DNA from 3 places in the Rhizobium sp. SG741 genome. Region 2 is predicted to be linked to each of the others. Evidence: predicted binding sites of a transcription regulator. Region 2 holds the regulator's gene; each other region holds the start of a gene.

Region 1 (3,274 bases), on a different contig from region 2:
CAGGCCAACCTGCCTGCCTGTGAGTTCGAGTTGGGCGCCCTTGTCATTGGTCATGACGATCATCTGGGCGCCTTTGCCGACTGCGCCGCCGCCGCCCGCTGCACCGTAGATCCCCGACACATCCTGGGCGCGACGAATATGGGTAACGGTGCCTTGGAAATAGGTCTTGGAGGCCCCGAAGGCGAGGCCGCCCGAGATACCGCCAATCGAGACGGGATAGCGGCGACCATGGAAGGTCAGCGTGCCCTCGCCTCCGGAACCACCGACGAAGAAGGCAGCCTTATAGACGGCAAAACGGATCGTACCGCTGTCGGCATGCGCGGCGCTGGCAAAGCTAATTCCCGCGGCGGCAATGGTGGCAACTGCGACTGAACGAAATGCGGACGAAATCTTCATGATGGGCTATTCCTCAAGAGCGCCGCTTACCCAGCCGGCCGGGACGACGTCAGCGTCGCGTCAAAGTTATATATGAACAGTTTCGCGCGTCATTAGTTCCAAAGCACGATAATAACAAAGCGTTAGAGCACATATTCGGTCGCGCGCTGCTCGAAGAAATTAGCGCGCGCGACCAGTTCTCGGCATCGGTCACATGGTCGCAACCAGGTGTTTGAAACCTTTCGCGAACCTTCGGCAGGGCCTTTGCGACCTCGCGAGGCGGGATATAGCGATCCGACGCCTGTACGCTTCAACGACAAGGAGACGCTGCTGTTTTCCCGCGCCCGCCAGGTATCTAAAGCCTGGGGAGGAAGCCCCCCTCCTCCCAGTGCCGCTGCCTAGAACCCCAGTGATTGCTGCACAGGTTTCGGCGGCGCGAGCTGGACGCCTTCCAGCTCCAGCATCCGGGCCTTGGCGTTGGAGCCGCCGGGCGCCGAAAAGCCGCCGATCTTGCCGCCTGCCGCCAGAACGCGATGGCAGGGGATGATCAGCGCGACCGGATTCTTTGCCATCGCCTGGCCGACGTCGCGGGCGGCTTCCGGCCCGACGCCAAGCTGTTTCGCCAGCGTCCCATAGGTAGTGGTATGGCCCCAGGTGACCTGCCGGGCGGCATCGTAGATCTGCTTGAAAAAGGCATCCTGTTCGCCGAGATCGAGGGCGACGCCGGAAAAATCGATCTCTTCGCCCGCAAAATACCGTTTCACCTTGGCGACGACCTCCGCGACTTCAGGCGTCGGCGTGCCGGGATGCGCATTCGGCAGGCGACGCCGAAGCAGGCGTTCGGTCGCCCCGGCATCCTTCGTCGGCAATTGGAAGCGTATGACGCCGATATCGCTCCAGGCGATACCGCAGAAACCGCCGGCGGTTTCGAAGATCAGATAGTCTTGCCTTGTCTCGTTCATGACGGACGCTCCGTGTTTCCACTTGTCATGAAAATCGTGCCACGAGCCGTGAAATTCAACCCGATTCTTGTGCAGGGCCGATATTGCCGACATTTTGCCCGTTGAGGAAAACGGCGCCGCCGCGATGACGGCGCCCCAATCCTACCTCGCATCCTGGCGTATCAGTATCCGCCGCCGGCCGGAGGAGGATTCATCGTCATGTTGCCACCGGAGCCATGCTGGTCCGAGGTGGAACAAGAGGAAACACCGAGACCGACGAGAGCGAGCAAGGCGATCGAGAAGATGGCTTTCGTCAACATGTGAGATCGTTCCTTTTGAAGACGGCACAAATACCCCTGGCGGAGAGTGAACAAATCAGGCGGGCATTTTATTCGATGGCATTTCTAAAATTGAGATTCGGCGGATCGCCTTCAGCCAGTTTACTCGCCCCGATTCATCAAGTATGTTCTCTTTTTGTTCTTGATATAGCTGCCATGCGTCCCTATGATGTGCGGATCACCAGAATAGGAGGAGGCAAAGCCGCGTGGCTTTGACGCAATCCCATGAAGAACAAAGACCAGCTCTCGCTCTATCTCAGCGGCGGTTCGTCCAGCCGGACACTACCGCCAATCGATCAAAGGCCAATCAGCGAACTCTATTTTGCAATCCTTCCCGATCCGGAGATCGCCGCAAAGAGTCACAAGCTTGCAGGCAATTTCCATCGACGGTACCGGTTTTTCGCGAAGCCGCGAAAAGCCAATCTCCTCCATGTGACGCTCTATACTATCGGCTCTTTTCGCTACTTGCCCGAAGAGACGGTGTTTGCGGCGATGGAAGCCGCCTCTAAAGTTAGGAAGCCGTCCTGTTCAGTAGTCTTCGACCGGGCTGTCAGTTTCGGCAATGGCGATAATCGCCCGCTTGTTCTATGGAACGAGAATGGAAACGCCGAACTCAAGGCGATCTATCAGGAATTGGTCGATGCCATGCGGCTTACCGGCATTGCGCCCATCAAGGAAAAGCCCGTCGAGCCGCATATGACGCTGCTCTATCAGGGCCATTCAGTTCCCGACATTGTGCTCGAAGAACCTGTGACCTGGACAGCCAAAGACTTCGTCCTCATCAACAGCCTACAGGGTGAATCAATCCACGAGCATCTTTGCTATTGGACTTTGCGCGACTGAACAGCCCGTTCAAACCTTCGGCTGATTGTCATCCGCCATCACCGCCGCCACCGCATCCTCGACGCTGAAGCTGCAGCGGCTCTCAAGATCGGCTATGCCGGCTGCCGCCATGAGATCGCGCACCCGATCATGCGCACGAGCGAATTGCACGCGGATGCCGGCGCGGCGCATGGCGCCATCGAACTCCATCAAGGCATCCATCCCCGTGCTGTCCAGATCGAAGCTCTCTTCAAGGCTGAGAACGACGGCCCGCAATCCCGCCTCGCTGCGGCTGCGCGACAGGATCTCGCCGAAGATCGTGTCGGCATTGCCGAAAAACAGCGTCTCGCCTGGTCGCCAGATGACAATGCCCGGCATCTCGGACGCATCGCCGTGCCGGCTGATATCGACGAAGTTGTGACTGCTGCCGAGGCGCCCCAGTCGGGCGACATAGGGCGAGGCCAGTCGATGCATCATCGCGGCAAGCGAGAGTGCGATTGCCAGCAGCATGCCGTTGAGGACACCAAAAATCAGCACACCCGCAGCAGCGCCGATCGCGACGTAGAAATCGCGATGCAGCCGCCGCAGATGCAGGATCGGGCTGGGATCGAGCGCATGCGTGAGGGCTGCAATCACCACTGCCGCCAGCACCGGCTCGGGCAGAAGCGCCACCAGCGGCCCGGCGCAGGCAATCAGAATGGCAAGGCCGATGGCGGCGAAAACAGTGGTTGCGCGTGTCTTCGCGCCGGCCGCCTCGCTGGCGAAACCGGCGGAAAAACCGGCGCCGACGGGCATGCC
Region 2 (3,274 bases):
CGAAAGCGAGACGAAAACCGGCGACGGTCTCCGTTCCATCCGGCATTTTCATGGGACGCGAGAAATCCAGCATGCGTCCCGCCGAGATGGCGCTTACCCGAAAGCGCTCATCATCGGCGACAGCATCCTCCGAGCCGAACACCACGGCTGAAAAGCCGTCTTCACCGAGCCGGAAGCGATAGGCCTGATCGCGCGCAACGAAGACATTCCCCGCGCCGACGCTCTCCTCACATTGCTCAGGGGATGCCACTGCCAGCGGTTCAAGATAGGTCTTGTCCGCAAAGAAGACGCAGGCATTCTCGGTGCCGAACGGATGCCGGGCGTCGGGCGCGACGGTGAAACCGAGCTTGCCGAGCCGCTCGCGCGCCAAAGCGAGATTGACGGTCGGCAATACGAGATGATCCAGCGGATGCGGCGACAAAGTCATGATGTCTCCTATTTTCCTGCGCCCGCAGGTTTGCGCCCATCCATCCTCCAATTCAAGATGAAAGCAAGACGATAGAGGCGCAAGACGACCGCATGTCCTGTCGAAGACGCCAGATCACGCGGCTGATTCTTTGATCGGTACCGGAATCGCATGTCGTGAAAATGGCTTTCATCCATGCGTCAGCTACTCAAGGTAGGCTGCATGCGCCCAATGAAGCACTAAAGAGCATTTCCTTATGTTTTCCGATATGTTAGCGCGGATATAACCATATGAGACTTTTATCGGGTCCACCCAGTGATGTCGAATATTTAACTGTCCGTGCAAAGCTTTACCGAAATTTAAGTACTTGCGGAACACATATGGAACATATAGTGTCCGTTCTGGATTTGTTTCACGCTTTTCTCGATTCTGGGGTTCCAAGACGATGTTGACGCGCAAGCAGCAGGAACTGCTTCTCTTCATTCACGAACGGATGAAGGAGTCCGGCGTGCCACCATCTTTCGACGAGATGAAGGACGCGCTGGATCTTGCATCCAAATCCGGTATTCACCGTCTGATCACGGCTTTGGAGGAACGAGGGTTCATCCGCCGGCTACCGAACAGGGCCAGAGCGCTTGAGGTCATCAAGCTGCCGGATGCCTATAATCCAAGCCTGCAGCCGCGCCGCGGCTTTTCGCCGAGCGTCATCGAAGGCAGCCTTGGCAAACCCCAGCCAGTTGCGCCGCCTGCTCCGCCAAAAGTGGCGAACGACGACCAGAACAGCTCTGTTTCGGTACCGGTCATGGGCCGCATCGCCGCTGGCGTTCCGATCTCGGCCATCCAAAACAATACCCACGACATAACCGTCCCTGCCGACATGCTCGGCTCGGGCGAGCATTATGCGCTGGAAGTAAGAGGCGATTCAATGATCGATGCCGGCATTTTTGACGGCGATACGGTCATCATTCGCAATGCAACGACTGCCAATCCGGGCGATATCGTCGTCGCGCTCGTCGACGACGAGGAAGCGACGCTGAAGCGCTTCCGCCGCAAGGGGGCCTCCATCGCGCTCGAGGCAGCCAATCCCGCTTATGAGACCCGCATCTTCGGGCCGGATCGCGTCAAGGTGCAAGGCAAGCTCGTTGGCCTCATTCGCCGTTATCACTGACCGGTGATGCTCGGACGATCGGCGCGCCGAATGTGCCTGTGCGCCAATCGTAGGTTCTGTGCCGAGCCCATGGGCGCTGTGGATTTTCGAACGCAGTAACCACATTTGGCTTGTCGGTGCTGAGGTCCATCTCAATGGACCCTGTTTGCCGCAATGTGGCGCCTGTGAAAAGCATGGCGCCGGAGCGGCAGCGATCCAGGCGTAGTCGTACGGGAGTGACGACGATATTGGCCGTATCGCAGGCCGGCGACAGGTAAGCTGCGTCCTCGATGGTGACCAGCATCGCGCCATTTTCAAGCATCGCGACGCACCATGCGCCCTTTTGGCAAGCAAAACTGCCCTGCATGGCCTGGTCGAGTGCTTCATCCATTGCCTTGCGAACTGCGCCCTGCTCTTCGACGCTCAATCGCCGGCGATGATCCGTCTTGCTGATCTGGGGAAGGCGGCTATTAACAGGAAGGATAGTCGGAGGTTGATGCTCGCTCGCAACCAGCGCCCTCTGCCACTGTTCGAAAATGAAAGCCTGCGGCCTTTCGCGATTTGTTGCCAGTATGTCGTCCTGTCGCAAGGCAACCAGAACACCATCCTCGGAAATCATGAGATCCGGTTTGGGCACGCCAGAGCCGAATGCTGCCACGCCGAGGGAAGAAAGCAGCAACAGCAGGCCCACATGGCGCACGCTCGTTCGCAACATCGTCATGAGCAGAAAGCCTGTGATGAACGTCGGCATAAGCCAGGCGGGCTGGCGGCCGAAGGTAATATCGCCGCCCCACCCCGCCACCGTTTTGGCGATAGCGATGACCAACTCCAGTCCCTCGCCGGTGATTTGCCAAAAGGGCCCGTCGAGGCCAAATGGCATAAGCAACATTGCCGCCATGCCAAACGGCATGACGACGAAGGAGACTATCGGCATCGCAGCGAGATTGGCTGCAAGTCCGTATGTCGCCAACCGGTGAAAATGCTCGATCGAGAAGATCGCCGTCGACGCGCCGCCAATGAAGGAGGTCGACAATATGCCGCCGAAGAAGCGCGTAACGAACAGCAGGGGGCTCAGGAGCCTGGAGCGCGAAAGAATATTTTCCCGATGCTGGCGCCGTTTCCAAAGCGTGTAGCCGGATACCAGCGCCAGCGTCGCGGCGTAGGACATCTGAAAGCTCGGTCCGAGCACCTGCGACGGCGACAGGCTGAGAATGACGATTGCCGAGAGCGCAACGTTGCGCAGACTGATCGACGGCCGGTCGAAGAGCACGGCAACCAGCATGATCGCCATCATGATGAAGGCGCGTTCGGCCGACACGCCAAAGCCGGAAATGAGATAGTAAGCCGTCAGGGTTACCAGCGCGCCGAAAGCGGCTATCTTCTTGGTCGGCCACGCCTGCGCCATGCCGGGAAACAGGCTGAACAGATAGCGCAGGCCGATATAGAAGATACCGGCCGAAAGCGCCATGTTGAGGCCGGAAATGGCAATGATATGCGTGAGCCCGGCCATTCGCAGCGCTTCGGTCGTTTCGTCCGAAAGCGCGCGTCTCTCATCGGTGACAAGTGAGGCCGCGAAAGCGCCGGTGTCGCCGGGCAAGGTTCTTCTAATCCTGTCGCCTATGCTGTTGCGCAGGCCGGCAAGCCAGATATCCGCCTTGTCCGACACCGAATCCGCCGCAACATCACTGGCCGGTGACAGCAGGGTCGGCTTTCCAAAGGCA
Region 3 (3,274 bases), on a different contig from region 2:
GCTCCTGTTCCCGTCGCGGATGCCTCAGGGGCGCGACGAATGGATCGAGACGATCAGAAGCCTGCGCAACGACCTCGAGCCCCCGGCGCGAATGATTTGCGGCGAGATTTCAACGCTCGCCGGTTTGATCGGAAGCCAGCATGCCATTGTGACGCGCATGTCCGGCTCCGGGGCGACATGCTTCGGCATCTTCGATACCATCGAGCAGGCAGAGGCTGCGGCTGCCTTGCTTCACAGACAGAAGCCGGACTGGTATTTCCAGGCGACCGAGACGATTGCGGGAGAGGCATGATGGCAGGCCCAGGCACCGAAAGATCCTTCATTCCCGTCGGCATCGCCGTGCTGACCGTCTCCGATACGCGCACGCTGGCCGACGACAAGTCTGGCGATACGCTGGTCGCACGCATTGCCGAAGCCGGTCACAGGCTTGTCGGCCGCGCCATCGTTCCCGATGACAAGGAGCGCATTCGCGCCCAGGTGGAAGCCTGGACACTTGATGATGCGGTCGACGTCGTGATCACCACCGGCGGCACCGGCTTTACCGGCCGCGACGTCACGCCCGAGGCGCTGGAACCCTTGTTCGAAAAGCGGATGGACGGTTTTTCCGAGGTCTTCCATCGCATTTCCTACGACAAGATCGGCACGGCGACGATACAGTCGCGGGCAACCGGCGGCGTCGCCAATGCCACTTTCATCTTCGTGCTGCCGGGCTCTCCCGGCGCCTGCAAGGACGCCTGGGACGGCATATTGAAGGCGCAGCTCGACTACCGGCACATGCCTTGCAATTTCGTGGAGATCATGCCCCGCCTCGACGAGCATCTGAAGCGCGGCGGCGGTTCCAAATAGATCCTGCGTGTCCGCAAGGCCTCGCAGCCCGCTATGCCTTTGGCCCCGGCAGGGCAGGAATTGATTCCCAAGTATCACCGCTGAGAATGATGCAGCTCCGTCCGGAGACGTCGCTGATCATCAGCGTCCAGTTGCCGCTTTCGGCAGCGTAGATTTCAACGATGGTGTTGGGATCGAGCTTGCCGGCAGCCGACAGCTTTTCGGAAAGATGGTCGCCAAGGAACGCGATGATATCAACGCGCTTGGCGCAAGCCAGTGTCGCTTGGGAGGCGGCAACGCCGGGATAGAGAATTGCACTTGCAACGAAGGCCGTTGCCATAAGGCGGTAGAGCATCGTGCGTTTCATAACGCACCTCCTTTCGCCGAAATCTCGGCGGAAAAGGAGAGTTCCGCTGACCAGTTCCGCCGCATACCGGCATCTTCGTGGTCGGCCGCCCGACGCGATACGCGAAAGGTGCCGCCACAACAAAATTATGACAGCTATTCCCAGGTTTACAAATGGAATCTGGGACGATGAAAGCTCTATCGCGCCGCCCGCGCGACCCAGGATGGAATGAGCTCGCTTGAAAGCCTGCGGCTTTTCTGACCTTTGGCGAATTCCGCCAGCCGCATGCCGGTTCTGGCGACGGCGATGGCCTGTGGCTTGGAAAGCAGCAATCCCAGCTCCAGGGGCGGTGTGCCGCGGCCGATGCGCTGCAGGAAAGGCCGGCGATAACCACGCGATGCGGTAAAGCGTGCAGGCACCTTGTTCAATGAAACATATTCGGCGATCTCGTCGATCCAGCCGGCCTGCGGGCGCGCGCCGGGCTCGACCAGCAGCAGCCATTCGCCGCGCGCCGTGCGCAATATGTCCTTTATATCCCACTGCGAATAGAACCGGCAGCCGGCGGCATCCGCCACCCGTGAGGTGCCGTCCCGCGAGCCGTGATCGAGCACGACGACATCGCAAACCAGGCCCTCGATAGCGCCCGCCACCAATGCCGCCAATGTCTGCGCCAGCTCAGGTTCCTGATCCTGACATTCGATGATTACCGTCAACATTGCCCATTTATAGAGCGGCGCACAATTTATTGCCAGCGCATAACCCCTCAAACCCGAAGGTTTAGCGGGAGGGCTTATACACAGCCTCAAAGGTCGCGGCGGAGTGCAATTTCGTATTTTGTTCTTGCATTGTTCTCATTTGTCGGATAGGAATTTAATCATCTTAGACGCGGCGTGCGGCGCCACGAACCGCCCTGGAGCTACCGATGAACGAGCAGTCCCTTGCAGGGCAGGCCGCATTCGCGCCTGCCAATACGCCAGACATTGCCAACGCCTTGATCGCCGACGCCGGCCTCAGGGTCGACGTCGAGCGCCGGCGCGGACGCGGCGCCGGGCTGAACCCGAGCGGCCGGTTCGAAGCTCGGCAGCGCGAGACCTTCGATGACGGCTGGCAGACCCTGGAGGAGCTTCCGCCCTTCAAGACCGAGGTGCAGGTGGAGAAGCCGCGCACCGCGATCACGCGCAACGAATCGCCCGATATTCCCTTCGATCGTTCCATCAATCCCTATCGCGGCTGCGAGCACGGCTGCATCTACTGCTTCGCGCGGCCGACGCATGCCTATATGGGCCTGTCGCCGGGGCTGGATTTCGAAGCGAAGCTGTTTGCCAAGCCGGATGCGGCGAAGCTTCTGGAGCGGGAACTGGCAAAGCCCGGCTACAAGCCGCGCGTCATCGCCATCGGCACCAACACCGATCCCTATCAGCCGATAGAGAAGGAATGGCGGATCATGCGCCAGATCCTCGAAGTGCTGAACAGGGCGAACCATCCGGTCGCTATCGTCACCAAATCAGCGCTGGTCATGCGCGATATCGATATCCTCAAGGACATGGCCGCCAAGAACCTGGTGCGGGTGGGCCTGTCGGTGACGACGCTCGATCGGAAGCTGGCGCGCACCATGGAACCGCGCGCCGCGACGCCGCCGCGGCGACTGGAGGCGATCCAGGCCCTGAGCGAGGCCGGCATCCGCACCTCGATCATGGTGGCGCCGATCATTCCCGCCCTCAACGACCATGAGATCGAGCGCATCCTCGATGCCGGCAAGGCTGCCGGCGCGCTGGAGGCAAGCTATGTGATCCTGCGGCTGCCTCTGGAAGTGAGCCCGCTGTTTCGCGACTGGCTGCTGCAGCACTATCCGGATCGATACCGCCACGTCATGTCGCTGGTCCGCTCGATGCGCGGCGGCAAGGATTACGATGCCGATTTTGGCAAACGCATGAAGGGTGCCGGACCCTATGCCTGGCAGATCAGCCGTCGCTTCGAAATGGCAACGCGGCGGCTCGATCTCACACGCCGCAATATCGCGCTGCGCGACGACCTGTTCGTGCCGCCTGACGGCAGCGGCGTCCAGCTGTCGCTGCTCTGACCTTTCCTTGCGGGTTTTTCCCT

Evidence for each region. Region 2 encodes LexA, which represses DNA repair genes until DNA is damaged. Its sites were predicted from a motif close to TGTTCNNNNTGTGTTCNG; they were not measured.
Region 1: the regulator LexA is predicted to act here: its motif matches at 1,781-1,798, upstream of FHT29_RS09360 (2'-5' RNA ligase family protein).
Region 3: the regulator LexA is predicted to act here: its motif matches at 2,007-2,024, upstream of FHT29_RS18740 (PA0069 family radical SAM protein).

Annotation. Positions count from the first base shown of each region.
Region 1 is NZ_JAAZQP010000003.1:192,838-196,111, reverse strand. Features, by position in the region: gene FHT29_RS09375 (hypothetical protein) at 1-396, opposite strand, end outside; gene FHT29_RS09370 (methylated-DNA--[protein]-cysteine S-methyltransferase) at 774-1,337, opposite strand; gene FHT29_RS09365 (hypothetical protein) at 1,499-1,636, opposite strand; gene FHT29_RS09360 (2'-5' RNA ligase family protein) at 1,880-2,497, shown strand; gene FHT29_RS09355 (SulP family inorganic anion transporter) at 2,507-3,274, opposite strand, start outside.
Region 2 is NZ_JAAZQP010000004.1:176,640-179,913, reverse strand. Features, by position in the region: gene FHT29_RS12375 (VOC family protein) at 1-427, opposite strand, end outside; gene lexA (transcriptional repressor LexA) at 852-1,574, shown strand; gene FHT29_RS12365 (ComEC/Rec2 family competence protein) at 1,555-3,274, opposite strand, start outside.
Region 3 is NZ_JAAZQP010000007.1:63,385-66,658, reverse strand. Features, by position in the region: gene FHT29_RS18760 (4-(cytidine 5'-diphospho)-2-C-methyl-D-erythritol kinase) at 1-292, shown strand, start outside; gene moaB (molybdenum cofactor biosynthesis protein B) at 292-846, shown strand; gene FHT29_RS18750 (hypothetical protein) at 878-1,192, opposite strand; gene FHT29_RS18745 (glycosyl transferase) at 1,369-1,887, opposite strand; gene FHT29_RS18740 (PA0069 family radical SAM protein) at 2,094-3,251, shown strand.